Regions from separate parts of the Sphingopyxis sp. DBS4 genome, predicted to be linked through region 2. Evidence: riboswitches for the same ligand, from Rfam matches in the RefSeq annotation. Region 2 holds a riboswitch; the other holds the start of a gene.

What was found. Region 2 has a riboswitch for glycine ahead of NP825_RS03985 (L-serine ammonia-lyase). Riboswitches for the same ligand answer to the same signal wherever they lie in the genome.
Region 1: linked by a shared signal. The riboswitch ahead of gcvT (glycine cleavage system aminomethyltransferase GcvT) and the one ahead of NP825_RS03985 (L-serine ammonia-lyase) in region 2 are both predicted to bind glycine.

What each region holds. Positions count from the first base shown of each region.
Region 1 covers NZ_CP102384.1:2,760,892-2,768,670, reverse strand. Annotated here, with positions in the region: gene NP825_RS13150 (SPOR domain-containing protein) at 1-463, shown strand, start outside; gene NP825_RS13145 (deoxyguanosinetriphosphate triphosphohydrolase) at 460-1,632, shown strand; gene NP825_RS13140 (NAD(P)H-binding protein) at 1,700-2,344, shown strand; glycine riboswitch at 2,404-2,501, shown strand; glycine riboswitch at 2,502-2,610, shown strand; gene gcvT (glycine cleavage system aminomethyltransferase GcvT) at 2,664-3,797, shown strand; gene gcvH (glycine cleavage system protein GcvH) at 3,801-4,172, shown strand; gene NP825_RS13125 (glycosyltransferase) at 4,285-5,103, shown strand; gene gcvPA (aminomethyl-transferring glycine dehydrogenase subunit GcvPA) at 5,107-6,465, shown strand; gene gcvPB (aminomethyl-transferring glycine dehydrogenase subunit GcvPB) at 6,498-7,779, shown strand, end outside.
Region 2 covers NZ_CP102384.1:863,943-871,721, reverse strand. Annotated here, with positions in the region: gene NP825_RS03990 (TonB-dependent siderophore receptor) at 1-371, shown strand, start outside; gene NP825_RS03985 (L-serine ammonia-lyase) at 580-1,977, opposite strand; glycine riboswitch at 1,998-2,060, opposite strand; glycine riboswitch at 2,064-2,151, opposite strand; gene NP825_RS03980 (VOC family protein) at 2,735-3,127, shown strand; gene NP825_RS03975 (SgcJ/EcaC family oxidoreductase) at 3,155-3,577, opposite strand; gene NP825_RS03970 (GFA family protein) at 3,668-4,150, shown strand; gene NP825_RS03965 (methylated-DNA--[protein]-cysteine S-methyltransferase) at 4,166-4,642, opposite strand; gene purT (formate-dependent phosphoribosylglycinamide formyltransferase) at 4,753-5,934, shown strand; gene polA (DNA polymerase I) at 6,270-7,779, shown strand, end outside.

The sequences.
Region 1 (7,779 bases), 1.9 Mb from region 2:
GATCGAGATTCCGCCCGAGGAACTGGCGCGGCCCGACAATGCGATCGGTGCCGATACGCTCGCCAAGCTGCGCGAGGACAAGAAGCGCGCCGACGCCGCCGAAGAGGCGAAGCGCGAGAAGGAAGAGGCGGCCGCCAAGGCGAAGGCCGAAGCCGACGCGAAAGCCAAGGCCGAAGCGGCCGAAAAGAAAGCGAATCCCGCGCGCATCTGGGTGCAGATCGCGACCGGCGCCAATGCCAAGGCGCTGGCGTTCGACTATGGCAAGTTCGCGAAGAAGAACCCCGCGCTGTTCAAGGGCAAATCGGCCGCGACGACCGAATGGGGCAAGACGCGGCGCCTGCTCGTCGGGCCGTTCAAGGATCGCGCGGCGGCGCAGGACTGGCTCGGCGACTACAAGAAGGCGGGCGGCGACGGATTCCTGTTCAACAGCGACGCCGGCCAGAGCGTCGACCCGGTCAAATGAGCGTCGCCGCCTGCGCCAGCAATCCGGCGCAGAGCCGCGGCCGCCGCCACGAGGAACCCGGCCGCGTCGTGCGCGGCCCGCGCGACGCCTTTCAGCGCGACCGCGACCGCATCATCCACTCGATCGCCTTTCGCCGCCTGCGCCACAAGACGCAGGTCTTCGTCGCGCCCGACGGCGACCATTACCGCGTCCGCCTGACTCACAGCATCGAGGTCGCGCAGATCGGTCGCGGCATTGCCCGCGCGCTCGGCCTCAACGAGGATCTGACCGAGGCACTGTGCCTCGCGCATGACATCGGCCACCCACCTTTCGGCCATGCCGGCGAGGACGCGCTGAAGGCCGCGATGTTTGATCACGGCGGCTTCGATCATAACGGCCATACGCTGCGGACATTGGCGCGGCTCGAATGTCCCTATCCGCGCTTCGACGGGCTGAACCTCAGCTGGGAGACGCTGGAGGGGCTCGCCAAGCACAACGGCCCGGTGCGCCGCCCCGGCTGGGCGCTGGCCGAGATCGACGGCGAATTTCCGCTCGACCTTGTGAGCCACGCCAGCCTTGAGGCGCAGATCGCGGCGGTCGCCGACGACATCGCCTATGACAATCACGACATCGACGATGGGCTGCGCGCGGGATTGCTGACGCTCGACCAGTTGATGGGCCAGCCGTTCGTCGCCGCCAATTACCGCGCGGTCGAGGGCCGCTTTCCCGGCGCGCCGCGCGACCGCTTGCTGCGCGAACTGGTGCGCGACCAGATCGGCGTCATGGTCAACGACGTGATCGCCGCGACCGAAGCGAACGTCGCCGCCGCCGGTGTCGCGAGCGTCGGCGAAGTTCGCGCGGCGGGCGGCACGCTCGGCGATTTCTCGGACGAACTCGCGAGGGCGGAGCGCGACCTCAAGCGCTTCATGTATGCGAACCTCTACCACCATCCCTCGCAGATCGAGGCGGCGGCGGGGGCGAAGGAGGTCGTGTCGCGCCTGTTCGACGTCTACGCCGCCGACCCGCGCCTGATGGGCGAGGACTGGGCCTCGCGCCTTCCCGCAGGGGAGGGCGCGACGGTACGCCATATCGGTGATTATATCGCCGGCATGACCGACCGCTTCGCGATCGATCGCTTCGCGGAGATATTTGGGCGCGGGGCGGTGCCGGAGGCGTTGGCGCACGCTTGATCGACGGTGCGAAAATAACCACAGGCCCACGTTGCCAACCCGACCCGGCGCAGCTTAGGATCGCCCCATGGCGTCACCCGACATCTTGCTGCTTGGCGCAACCGGCCTCGTCGGCGGCATCGTGGCGCGGTCGGTCGCGGCGACGATCCTCGTCCGCCGCGCGCCCGATTATCAATATTCGCAGCCGGAGATGGACGTTGCGCCCAGCGAGCAATGGCCCGCGATCATCGCCGGCCGGCGACCTGCGACCCTCATCTCCTGTCTCGGCACCACGATCCGGCAGGCGGGGTCGCAGGCAGCCTTTCGGGCGGTCGATCATGATCTGGCCCTCGCTTGCGCGCGAGCCGCGAAGGAGGCGGGCGCGCGGCATATGATCGCGGTCAGCAGCGTCGGGGCGTCGTCGCAAGCCTCCAATTTCTATCTGCGGACCAAGGGCGAGGTCGAGGATGATCTTCGCGCGCTGGCGTTCGACCGGCTCGATTTGCTTCGCCCCGGCCTGCTGACCGGCGAGCGTCAGGGGCCGCCGCGGCTGGGCGAGGGGATTGCGATGGTCGCGGCGCCGCTGACCGATGCGCTGCTCCATGGATCGCTGCGTCGCTATCGCTCGATTCCGGCAGAAAGGGTCGCACAGGCGATCGTCACCCTGACCGGCGAGCGGGCGTCCGGCGTCTATATCCACGAAAACGACGCGATCCGCGCGCTCGCCGATTGACTCCGCAAAAAGGCGACGCCAAGGCTCGGGCGTCTGTCGGGTCTCCTTGCGGAGATTCGGCCGGCCGCGCGGGAGAGCGCGGGGCAGGGCGACCTGCACCGCCACCGAAGGAGCAACCGCCCCGGAAACTCTCAGGTCAACGGACCGCGCAGGCTGGAACGGACACTCTGGAAAGCGTTCCGGCGAAGGTCGTCGGGACCACCGAAGGGGTAACCCTGCGTTCTCGCAGGGGAAAACTCTCAGGTTCCCGTGACAGAGGGGGCATGGCGACAGGACGGCATCGGGCCGCGCCTCGCCATGTCAACCGCGGGAGACTGACATGACCGAAACGGACTTTACGGGCGAGGAAGCGGTTCCCACCGCAACGCTGCCGCTCGACGCCTGGCACCGCGCGAAGGGCGGCCGGATGGTCGAATTCGCCGGCTATTGGATGCCGATCCAATATGAAGGCATCATGGCCGAACATCAGTGGACGCGCGAGAATGCGGGTCTGTTCGACGTCAGCCATATGGGGCAGCTCAGTCTTGAAGGCGAAGGCGCCGTGGAAGCGCTTGAAGCGCTCGTCCCCGGCGACATCGCGGCGCTCAAGCCCGGTCGGATGCGCTATTCGCTGCTGCTCGGCGAAGATGGCGGCATACTCGACGACCTGATGATCACCAACGAAGGCGACCAGCTCGGCATCGTCGTCAATGGCGCGGTCAAATGGGACGACATTGCGCATCTTCGCGAGCATCTTCCCGATGATGTTACGCTCAACCACAACGAGGATTACGGTCTGCTCGCGCTGCAGGGGCCGAAGGCGGCCGAAGCGCTCGCGCGTCTCGTTCCCGAAAGCGCCGGCCTTGTCTTCATGCAGGCTGCGCAGGCGACCTGGAACGGCCATGCGATCGCGCTCAGCCGCTCGGGCTATACCGGCGAGGACGGTTTCGAAATCTCGCTTCCGAACGAAGCGCTCGCGGCTTTTGCCGACGCGCTGTGCGCGATGGATGAGGTGAAACCGATCGGGCTCGGTGCGCGCGATAGCTTGCGGCTCGAAGCGGGACTTCCCCTCTACGGCCACGATCTCAGCGAAGACACCGATCCGATCGAGGGCGACCTTGGTTTTGCGATCGGCAAGCGCCGCCGCGAGGAAGCGAATTTCCCCGGCGCCGCGCGCATTCTCGGCCATCTTGCCGACGGTCCGCCGCGCAAGCGCGTGGGCCTGCTCGTCGATGGCAAGCTGCCGGTGCGTGAAGGCGCGAAGCTGTTCGACGGCAACACAGAGATCGGCGTCGTGACTTCGGGCGGCTTTGCCCCCAGCGTCGGCGCGCCGATCGCCATGGGTTATGTGCCGCGCGATCACGCGGTGCCCGGCACCGCCATCGCCGCCGAAGTTCGCGGCAAGCGCGTGCCTTGCACCGTCGCCGCCATGCCCTTCGTTCCCCATAATTATGTCCGCAAACAGGGAGGCTGACCGATGCCGCGTTATTATACCGAAGAGCATGAATGGGTCGATGTCGACGGCGACATCGCGACGGTCGGCATCACCGACTTCGCGCAGAGCCAGCTCGGCGACATCGTGTTCGTCGAGGTTCCCGACACCGGCGCCGAACTGGCTGCGGGCGGTGACGCCGCGGTCGTCGAATCGGTCAAGGCCGCGAGCGACGTCTATGCGCCGGTCGACGGCGTGGTGACCGAAGGCAACGGCCAGCTCGAAGAGGATCCGGCGCTCGTCAACAGCGACCCGGAGGGCGAAGGCTGGTTCTTCCGCATGACGCTGACCGACAAGAGCCAGCTCGACGGTCTGATGAACGCCGAAGCCTACAAGGCCTTCATCGCCGATCTTTGACTTGTCCTCCCCTCCCGCAGGCGGGAGGGGTCGGGGGTGGGCTTTGGGCAAGCCTGCTCTCGCCGCCATGCCCACCCCCGGCCCCTCCCGCCTGCGGGAGGGGGGAGATGATGTGAGCGCATCCGCCGCCCTCGCCGATTGCCGCCTGATGGTGGCGACGCCCATCTATGACGGGGCGCAGGGTAGCTATGTCCGCGCGGCGCTCGACCTCGCGTTGAAGGCGCAGGCGGCGGGCGTCGCGGTGCGCTTCGAGTTCATTCTTTACCAGCCGTCGATCACGCGCGCGCGCGATCTGCTGGCGGCGATCTTCCGCGCCAGCGATTCCACCCATCTACTGTTCGTCGACGCCGATATCGATTTCGCGGCTGACGACGTCTTTTCGATGCTGGCCGCGATGCGCGAGCGGGACGATTGCGCGATCCTTGCCGCCGCTTGCCCGCGACGGATGGTCAACTGGTCCAACGTCGCACGCGCGGTCGAGCGTGGGATGGCGAAGGACGATCCGGGCGACCTCGCGCGCTTCGGCGGCGAGTTCGCGCTGCATTTCCTGCATCGGGACCAGCGGTTCGCGCTGACCGACCTCGTCGAGTTGACGCGAGCCGGGACGGGGATGATGCTGATCCGCCGCGACGTGCTCGATGGACTCGCCGCGCGGCACCCTGAGCTTGGCTTTCGCACCGACCCCGGCGAGCGCGCCGCGCACGGCGTCGCGGACAGCGAGCAGAGCTTCTTCCTGCCGATGATCGACCCGGACAGCCGCGAATTGCTGTCCGACGATTATGCCTTTTGCCGCCGCGCGCGCGATGCGGGTTTCCGCATCTGGCTCGCGCCATGGGTCCGCACGACGCACAGCGGCCCCGCGATCTTTCAGGGATCGCTTCCCGACCTCGCCCAGCTTTTTGCCGTCCATTCCGCTTCTTCCACGGAGTAGTTCATGCGTTATCTTCCCCTTACCAGCGACGACCGCGCGGCGATGCTCGCCGCCGTCGGCGCCGCGTCGATCGACGATCTGTTCGTCGACGTGCCTGCCGAAGCGCGGCTCGACGGTACGATCGCCGGGCTTCCCGACCATGCCAGCGAGCTTGCGGTCGAGCGCCATATGGCGGCGCTCGCGCGGCGGAACATGGCGGCGGGCGACGGACCCTTCTTCCTCGGCGCGGGCGCCTATCGCCACCATGTCCCGGCGAGCGTCGACCATCTGATCCAGCGCGGCGAGTTCCTGACCGCCTACACCCCCTATCAGCCCGAAATCGCGCAGGGCACGCTGCAGATGCTGTTCGAGTTCCAGAGCCAGGTCGCGCGCCTGCTCGGCACCGACGTCGCCAATGCCTCGATGTACGACGGCTCGACCGCCTGCTGGGAAGCGATTGTCATGGCGCGGCGCGTCACGCGGCGCAGCAAGGCTTTGCTCTCGACCGGGCTTCATCCGCATTATCGCAGCGTCGCGCGGACGATGGCGAACTATACCGGCGACGTGCTCGTAGACGGCGATCCGGCGCTCGAGGCCGGCACCGACTGGGCCGCGCTCGCGGCGGCGGTCGACAAGGAGGTGAGTTGCGTTGTCGTCCAATATCCCGACATCCTCGGCCGCATCGACGACATGACCGCGCTGGCGGGCGCCTGCCAGGCTGCGGGCGCGCTGCTGATCGCGGTGGTGACCGAGCCCGTCGCGCTCGGCCTCATCAAGGCGCCGGGTGAGATGGGTGCCGACATCGTCGTCGGCGAGGGGCAATCGATCGGCGTCGGGCTGCAGTTCGGCGGCCCCTATCTGGGCCTGTTCGGCTGCAAGGCCAAATATGTCCGCCAGATGCCGGGCCGCCTTTGCGGCGAGACCGCCGACGCCAACGGCAAGCGCGGCTTCGTGCTGACGCTCTCGACCCGCGAGCAGCATATCCGGCGCGAGAAGGCGACGAGCAATATCTGCACCAATTCGGGGCTTTGCGCGCTGGCGTTCAGCATCCACATGACTCTGCTTGGCGAGGCGGGCCTCCGCCAATTGGCGGGGATCAATCACGGCCGCGCCAAGGTCGCCGCCGCCGAGTTTGCGAAGGTGCCGGGCGTGTCGCTTCTGAACGGCGGTTTCTTCAACGAATTTACATTGGTCCTGCCGAAGGCGGCGCGGCCCGTCATCCACGAACTGGCGGAGAAGGGCATTCTCGGCGGCGTCTCGCTTGGCCGCCTCTACCCCGACAATGACGCGCTCGCGAACGGGCTTGTCGTTGCGGTGACCGAGACGGTGACCGAACAGGATATCGCCGCCTTTGCCGCGGCGCTGAAGGAGGTGCTGGCATGACCGCGCTCAACCGCGCCGGGTGGCGCCCCGAAATGAACGCCGGCGGCGTCGACGATACGACGACCTTCACCGGCAACCGCGCACTGATGCTCGAGGAGCCGTTGATCTTCGAGATCGGCGGCAGCGAGACGACCGGCGTCGATTTTGACGAGGCCGCGCCCGCCGCCGACCTCGGCGCGCTCGCGCGCTCGGCGCCGATCGGCCTGCCGGGGCTCAGCGAGTCCGAAACGGTGCGCCACTATACGCGGCTGTCGCGGCAGAATTATGCGATCGACCTCGGCCTCTTCCCGCTCGGAAGCTGCACGATGAAGCACAACCCGCGCCTCAACGAAAAGGTCGCGCGGATGCCGGGCTTCGCCGACGTTCACCCGCTCCAGCCGCAGGAAACGGTGCAGGGCGCCTATGCAGTGATCCACGAGCTCGCCGAATGGCTGATCACGCTCACCGGGATGCACAGCGTTGCCATGTCGCCCAAGGCGGGCGCGCATGGCGAGCTTTGCGGCGTCCTTTGCATCAAGGCGGCGCTCGAAGCGCGCGGCGAGGACCGCCGCGTGATTCTCGTCCCCGAAAGCGCGCACGGCACCAACCCCGCCACCGCGGCCTTCGCGGGCTTCACCGTCGAGGATATTCCGGCGACCGGCGAAGGCCGCGTCGACCTCGCGGCGCTCAAGGCGCGGCTCGGCCCCGATGTCGCGGGGGTGATGATCACCAACCCCAACACCTGCGGCCTGTTCGAGCGCGAGATGAAGGCGATTTCGGACGCGGTTCATGCGGCGGGCGGCTATGTCTATTGCGACGGCGCCAATTTCAACGCGATCGTCGGGCGCGTCCGTCCCGGCGACCTCGGCGTCGATGCGATGCACATCAACCTGCACAAGACCTTTTCGACCCCGCACGGCGGCGGCGGTCCGGGCTCGGGTCCGGTCGTGCTGTCCGAAGCGCTCGCGCCCTTCGCGCCGCTGCCTTTCGTGACTAGGGAGGGCGACCGCTTCCGCCTGATCGAGGAGGAAAATGCGGGCGAGGATCATCCGCAGACCTTTGGCCGGATGACCGCCTTTCACGGCCAGATGGGCATGTTCACCCGCGCGCTCGCCTATATCCTCAGCCACGGCGCCGACGGGCTCAAGCAGGTCGCCGAGGATGCCGTGCTCAATGCGAACTATGTGCTACGCAGCCTCGAGGATGTGCTCGACGCGCCGTTCGCGGCTTCGGGTCCGTGCATGCACGAGGCGCTGTTCAGCGATCGCGGGCTGGCCGAAGGCTTCTCGACGCTCGACGTCGCCAAGGGGCTGATCGATGAGGGCTATCATCCGA
Region 2 (7,779 bases):
TCGTCGGCGCCAATTATGTCGGCCGCGTCGACGACACCCGCTATTGGGAGGAACAGGGCGCCTTCATTCCCGGCACGGATCATTTCCGCTTCTATGGCGCCTATGCCGGCCGGAATGTCTACGGCAATTCGAACGATTTCGCCGAGGTTCGCGAAAAGCTGTCGGTCGCCGCCTATGTGACGGCCTACACCTCGGTTCGCTGGCAGATTCTCGACAAGACGACATTGCTCGCCGGGGTCAGCAACATCTTCGACCGGAAGCCGCCGGTGATCGGCCCCGATGCCTATACCTATCGGATCGGATCGGTCGCCGGGAATCAGTATAATCTGACCGGGCGCACCTTCTTCATGCGTCTCAACCAGTCATTCTGAGGTCCGGCCCTCCTTCCATCGACGCAGACCATTGTTCGCGTCGATGGATTCGGAGCGGCTGCCAAGAATTGGCGGCCTTGATCGTGCGGCCCCGGTGGTGGCCTGTCCGTCGAATTGCCCTGACACGCTGAAGCTTCGATGATATTCTTCACCTCGCCACGCATTTGGCGCTCAGCGCCCGCACCCGGCGGGGAATGTTACCAGCCCGTCAGCATTCGACGACGTTGACGGCCAGACCGCCAAGACTCGTTTCCTTATATTTCGAGCGCATATCCTCGCCGGTCTGGCGCATCGTCTCGATGACTGCATCGAGCGGGACGACGTGCCGGCCGTCGCCCTGAAGCGCGAGGCACGCGGCATTTATCGCCTTGACCGCCCCCATTGTGTTGCGTTCGATACAGGGAATCTGAACGAGCCCGCCGATCGGGTCGCAGGTCAGTCCGAGATTATGCTCCATCCCGATTTCGGCGGCATTTTCAATCTGCTCATTGGTGCCGCCGAGCGCGGCGACGAGGCCTGCGGCCGCCATCGAGCACGCGACGCCCACTTCGCCCTGACAGCCCATTTCCGCAGCCGAGATCGACGCGCGCATCTTGTAGAGGAATCCGATGGCGGCGGCGGTCGCGAGCAGGATGCGGCTTCCCTCGCGCGAAGCGCCCGGGGTGAAGGATTCATAATATTTGAGGACCGCCGGCAGCACGCCCGCCGCGCCATTGGTCGGGGCAGTTACCACGCGGCCGCCCGCGGCATTTTCCTCGTTCACGCTCAGTGCGAACAGACTGACCCATTCGAAGATCTTGGTGGGGTCGTTCGAGGGGGCCTTGGCCAGCAGCGCATGGTGCAGCGACCGCGCGCGGCGCGGAACGTTGAGGCCGCCGGGCAATACGCCCTCGCCGCGGCACCCGCGCTCGATGCAGGCGAACATGGCGTCGCGCACAGCATCGATGAAGGCAATCGTCTCGACCGGCGCGCGCCACGCCTCCTCGTTGGCGAGGACGATGTCGGCTATCGCAAGCCCGTGGGTCCGGCCGATTGCGAGCAGCTCCTCCGCCGAGCCGAACGGGTAAGGAAGGGCGACGTTCGACCGTGCCTCCGCCTCGCCCTCACAGCGTATCGCGCCACCGCCGACCGAGAAAAAGGTGCGGGTCAATTCCTCACCGAAGGCATAACGGGCCGTGAACCGCATCGCATTCGCATGTCCGGGCAGAAATTCTCCGCGCCGGAAAATGAGGTCCGCTGTTTCGTTGAATGCGACCGGGCAACAGTCAGCGAGCCGAAGTGAATGGCACTCCCTTATCGCCGCAACGATCTCTTCGACCCGATCTGGATCGATTTCTTCCGGAAGCCGGCCGGACAATCCAAGCAGGATTGCCCTGTCCGTCGCATGCCCCTTGCCGGTCAGCGCAAGCGAGCCGAACAGCTCGCAAGAGACGCGCGCAGGGTGGCCTTTGCCCATCGCGAGCCGGGCGAATTGCGCGGCTGCGCGCATAGGTCCCACCGTGTGGGAACTCGACGGCCCGATCCCGATCGTGAACAGATCAAAGATGCTGAACGCGACATTCGTCGTATGAATCTGTGCGGACACCGGCGCCTCTCCTGCCGGCATTCGCCGGACATCAGCGCCCCTTCTGTCTGCTTGCCTGAGATCGCTATCCCGTCGGCGGACGCACTAAGCGTCACTTTCCAGAATTCCATTGCCGCATGGTCCTTCTGCCTGAGAGTTTCCGGGGCGGTTGCTCCTTCGGCGCCGGAAATATCCGGTCTCTCCCACATCGGCGGATCGACCATCGCGCGCGGCGATCATTGTGTCAACGCTCTGTTTCATCCGATAGCAGACATCACCGAGGTGCATGGGAGTGGTCTGCCCGCGAAGGCGGGCACACCATTGTTAGTGAAAACCCCCCTGGTGCAACGGCATCTTTGCGGAATCCCATAGACTGTAGCGCGCCGTGAAGAGGTCGTGGTCCGGTCTCAACCGATTGACCGCTTTCGGGTGTGGCCGCTTGGCTCACTCGCGGCCCGTACAACAAATTCTCAAAGCGCTGATTCGTCCGGTCGAGACCCAATGTCTACCCAAAGGCGCCTCCCCCGAAGCACGGCGAATATCAATGGAAACGGGCGCCGCCGCAGAAGAAACCGTTGCAAATTCACGCAAATTTGTGCCTGATTGCAGAGTTCCGCCCAGTTTTCGGGCAAACCAATATATCTCGAAATAGGGATTTGGCCGAATCGCGAAATTTCTCCTTATTTTTCATAAGCATAGATTTTTTGACGGACTGCTACTCGGTCATTTCAGACTAAATATTTTTCTGTCGCATTTCCAATGCGTTACAGCGCGCTGAATTATTGAGTGGGAGTGATCCATGTCCATCGCCTATATCACCATCGGCACCAACGACATGGCGCGGTCGCGGCGCTATTATGATGCGGTCATGCCGCATCTCGGCGGCCGGCTGGAGGTCGACTATGGCGACCAGGCTTGCTGCTATGCGATGCCGAGCGAACAGCGCGTCTGGATCGGCAAGCCGAACGACGGATTGGCGGCGGCTCCCGGCAACGGAATCATGCCCGGTTTTCTATGCGAAAGCCAAGCGGCGGTGGACGCGGCCCATGCCGCTGCGCTGGCCTGTGGTGGCACCAACGACGGCGACCCCGGTCCGCGCCCACTTTATGGGCCGGACTTCTATGGCGCCTATGCCCGCGACCCCGAAGGCAACAAGATGAGCTTCGTCTATTTCGGAGCGCCGCAGAGCTGAGCAGACGCCGGCAGAGCGAACGGCGGCTCAATCGCGCAATATCGGCTCACCCGTCCGCGGATTGACCAGCGTCACATTCTCGAGCGCCTGGATTTTCCATGCGCCATCGCGCCGGGTCACGACCGCAAGAATCATCGTGTCGACCCGATGCGGCCCCACCGGATGCGCCGCGCCCGCGCTCAGCCGCGACCATATGTGCAGGATCGCGGCATCGTCCGAAATCGGATCGACGTCGGCGACCTCGTTGGTCAGCGTCGAATCGCTGTAGATCGTCTCGTGGATCGGGGCATGGCCCGCGACGATCTGTTCCACCCCGCGCCAGTAGGTGCCGAAGCGATTCACGAAGCTCGCGTCCACATGGAACAGCGCGGCGAACGCCGCCATGTCGTGCCGGTTCCATGCGTCCGCAAATCGCGCGGCGATACTCGCCGGTCCTTCTTCCTGAACCATATGACCCTCCGGACGGCCGAGCGGCTCGACGGCGCAACGCCCATTGTCCTATCCTGTCTTCCCGGCGAAATCGACAAGCGAGTCGCAGTCATGGACAGGATCGAAACCGAAGCCTCGGGCGGCTGCCAGTGCGGCGCGGTGCGCTGGCACATCACAGCGGTGCTCGACACATCGCATATCTGCCATTGCCGCATGTGCCAGAAGGCAGCGGGCAATTTTTTCATCGCGCTGATCGGCGTCCCGCGCGATGCGATCGCCTGGACACGCGGGCAGCCGGCAACCTTTGCCAGTTCGGACAAGGCCGCGCGCGGTTTCTGCCGCGACTGCGGAACGCCGCTCACCTACGACTATCACGAGAGCAGGCATATCAACCTCACGACCGGATCGTTCGACGAGCCCGAGCGGTTTCAGCCCAAGGTCCAGTTCGGCCTCGAAGCCCGGCTCCCCGTTTTCGAGGATCTGCCGCTGAAGGCTGAAGGCACGACCGAAGAGACGATGGCCGCCTATGTCGGGGCGATCAGGGCGAGCAACCACCAGCATCCCGATCGCGACACCGATCGCTGGCCGCAATAAGCAGTCGCGCGCGGCCTATTGCTCAAGTTCGAGCAGATATTTCTTCGCGTCGAGCCCGCCGGCGAAGCCGGTCAGCTTGCCCGTCGATCCGACGACGCGGTGGCAGGGCGCAATGATCGAAATGGGATTGCGGCCGTTGGCGGCGCCGACCGCGCGCGAGGCGGTCGGCCTGCCGACCTGCTGCGCGATCTCGCCATAGCTGCGCGTCTCGCCGAACGGGATGGTGAGCAGCGCGCTCCACACGCGTTTCTGAAAATCGCTTCCCGAAAAGGAGAGCGGCACGTCGAACGTCCGGCGCTTGCCGGCAAAATATTCGCCGAGCTGGCGTTCGGTTTCGACGAGCACCGGATGCTCGGCATCCTCGGTCAGCGGCCCCAGCTGGACGCGGCCCGGCCGGTCCTTCTCCCAGAGGATCGCGGCGAGCCCCTTGGCGTCGGCGACGAGGGTCAGTTCGCCGACCGGCGACCAGATGGTTTTGAAAGCATGCGTCATAGATTCGATCCTGTCATTCGCTGTCGCGCTTTGGCGATGAGCTTCCTATGGCAGGGGCGACGCGGCGACGCGTCCCGAATCTTGCGCCCAACCTCGACGGAAAGACAGCCATGACCCCCACCGCCAAAATCCTGCTCCTCGGCTCGGGCGAGCTTGGCCGCGAATTCACCATTTCGGCAAAGCGGCTCGGCTGCCATGTCGTCGCCTGCGACAGCTATGACGGCGCGCCGGCGATGCAGGTCGCCGACGAGCGCGAGGTCTTCCCGATGCTCGACGGTGACGCGCTGCGCACCGTGATCGAAAAGCACCGCCCCGATCATGTGGTGCCCGAGATCGAGGCGATCCGCACCGAGGTGCTCGCCGAGCTCGAGGCCGAGGGTTTCCATATCGTCCCCTCGGCCCGTGCCGCGCGGCTCACGATGAACCGCGATGCGATCCGCAACCTTGCCGCGAGCGAACTGGCGCTGAAAACCTCGACCTTCGAATATGCGACGAGCCGCGAGGAACTCGCCGCCGCAGCGGTGCGCGTCGGCTTTCCGCTCGTCGTCAAGCCGGTCATGTCCTCATCGGGCAAGGGCCAGAGCACGGTGAAGGACGCCGCGGGCATCAACGCCGCGTGGGACTATGCCGCCGCCGGGATGCGCGGCGACCGGCTGCGCGTGATCGCCGAGGCGTTCGTCGATTTCGATTATGAGATCACTTTGCTCACGATACGGCACAAGGACGGCGTCAGCTTCTGCCCGCCGATCGGCCATCGGCAGGACCGCGGCGATTATCGCGAAAGCTGGCAGCCCGCGGCGATGTCCGCTGCCGCGCTCGCCGCCGCGCAGCAAATGGCCGCCAAAGTCGTCGACGCGCTGGGCGGCCACGGCATCTTCGGGGTTGAATTTTTCGTGAAGGGCGACGCGGTCATTTTCTCCGAACTCAGCCCGCGTCCGCACGATACCGGGATGGTGACGCTGGTGTCGCAATCGCTGTCCGAATTCGACCTCCACGCCCGCGCGATTCTCGGGCTGCCGATTCCCGCCGTCACGGTACCGCATGCGAGCGCCAATGCGGTCCTGCTCGCCGACCGCGACGCGGCGGACTTCACCATCACCGGCCTCACCGAGGCGCTGGTTCCGCCGGACGCGAACACCCATGTCGATGTCCGCATTTTCGGCAAGCCGGTGACGCGCTCGTATCGCCGCATGGGAATCGCGCTCGCCCGCGTCGAAAGCGGCACGACCGACGAGGCGCGCGCGATTGCGGCGGCAGCGGCAGGAAAACTGAAGATCGGCTACCGGGAATAAACCCGCCGCACCGATCGGCGTTTTCGACCGGAAACCGACCTACCTTACATCGTCATCCCGGACTTGATCCGGGATCCATTCAACCGGCGCTGAGAGAATGGATCCCGGATCAAGTCCGGGATGACGAGAGTCTGAAAGTCGCGCGTAGCATCTCTTATCTTCGTCATTCCCGCGAAAGCGGGAACCCAGAGCGTGCGTCGGCTGACCCCACTCTGGGTTCCCGCTTTCGCGGGAATGACGAAGATAAGGATGTCCGCTCTCCACCTCAAAGCAACTGCAACGCCTCGCACGGACATAGCTAGGCCGCCCCGCATCCCCCTGCTACACCCCGCGCCATGTCCGAGAAGAATCATCTCTATCTGGTCGATGGCTCCAGCTACATCTTCCGCGCCTATCACCGCCTGCCGCCGCTGACGAACCCGAACGGAGTGCCGGTCGGCGCGGTCTATGGCTATACCACCATGCTGTGGAAGCTGGCAAAGGATCTGCACGACGCCGACGGGCCGACGCATCTCGCCGTCATCCTCGACCATAGCAGCCAGTCGTTCCGCAACGACATCTACGACCAGTATAAGGCGAACCGCCCCGAGCCGCCCGAGGATCTGCGCCCGCAATTCCCGCTGATCCGCGACGCGACGCGCGCTTTCTCGCTGCCGTGCATCGAGATGGCGGGGTATGAGGCCGACGACCTGATCGCTTCTTATGCCGAGGCCGCGGTGCGCGAGGGCTGGGACGTCACCATCGTCTCGTCCGACAAGGATCTGATGCAGCTCATCCGCGAACCCACGGACGGCTCGCCGCATGTCGACATGCTCGACACGATGAAAAACGTCCGGCTGGGCATGGAAGCGGTAAACGAGAAATTCGGGGTCACCCCCGACCTCGTCGGCGACGTGCTCGCGCTGATGGGCGACAGCGTCGATAACGTCCCCGGTGTGCGCGGGGTCGGTCCCAAGACGGCGACCAAGCTCATTCAGGAATATGGAAATCTCACTGCCGCGCTCGACGGCGCCGAGACGATGAAGGCCAGCAAACTGCGCGACAATCTGATCGAGCATCGCGGCATGGCCGAACTGTCGCGCATCCTCGTCGACCTCAAGCGCGACTGCCCCCTCCCCGACCCGCTCGATGACCTCAAGCTCGGCGCGATCCCGCCGGGGCCGCTCAAGCTGTTCCTCGACGAGCACGGCTTTCGCTCGCTGTCGGCGAAGCTCGACAATGGCGTCGCGCCGAGCGGCCCGCCGACGCTGCCGCGCGCGGGCGCCGCGCCCGCTGCGGCGTCCGCCGCTCCCTCGACGCCGACTCTCCCGGCATGGCCCGCGATCGATCGCACCTTGTACGAGACGGTGACGACGATCGAGGCGCTCGACCACTGGATCGAGGCCGCGCGCGCCGCGCATGTCGTCGCGGTCGATACCGAGACCGCGAGCCTCGACAGCGTCACCGGCGATCTTGTCGGGGTCAGCCTGTCGACCGGTCCCGGCCGGGCGTGCTACATCCCGCTCGGCCATGGCGGCACCGACATGTTCGCCGAAAAGCCCGAACAGATTCCGATGCAGGACGCGCTCGGGCGCCTGCGCGCGCTGTTCGCCGACGAGGCGGTGCTCAAGGTCGGGCACAATCTCAAATATGACATCGGCGTCCTCGCGCAGCACGGGGTCACCATCGCGCCCTATGACGACACGATGGTGATGAGCTTCGCGCTCGACGCGGGCAAGCACGGACACGGACTCGACGAGTTGGCGAAGCTCCACCTCGATCACATCTGCCTGACCTTCAAGGAGATGTGCGGGACCGGCAAGTCGCAGATCAGCTTCGCCGAAGTGCCGCTCGACCGCGCGACCC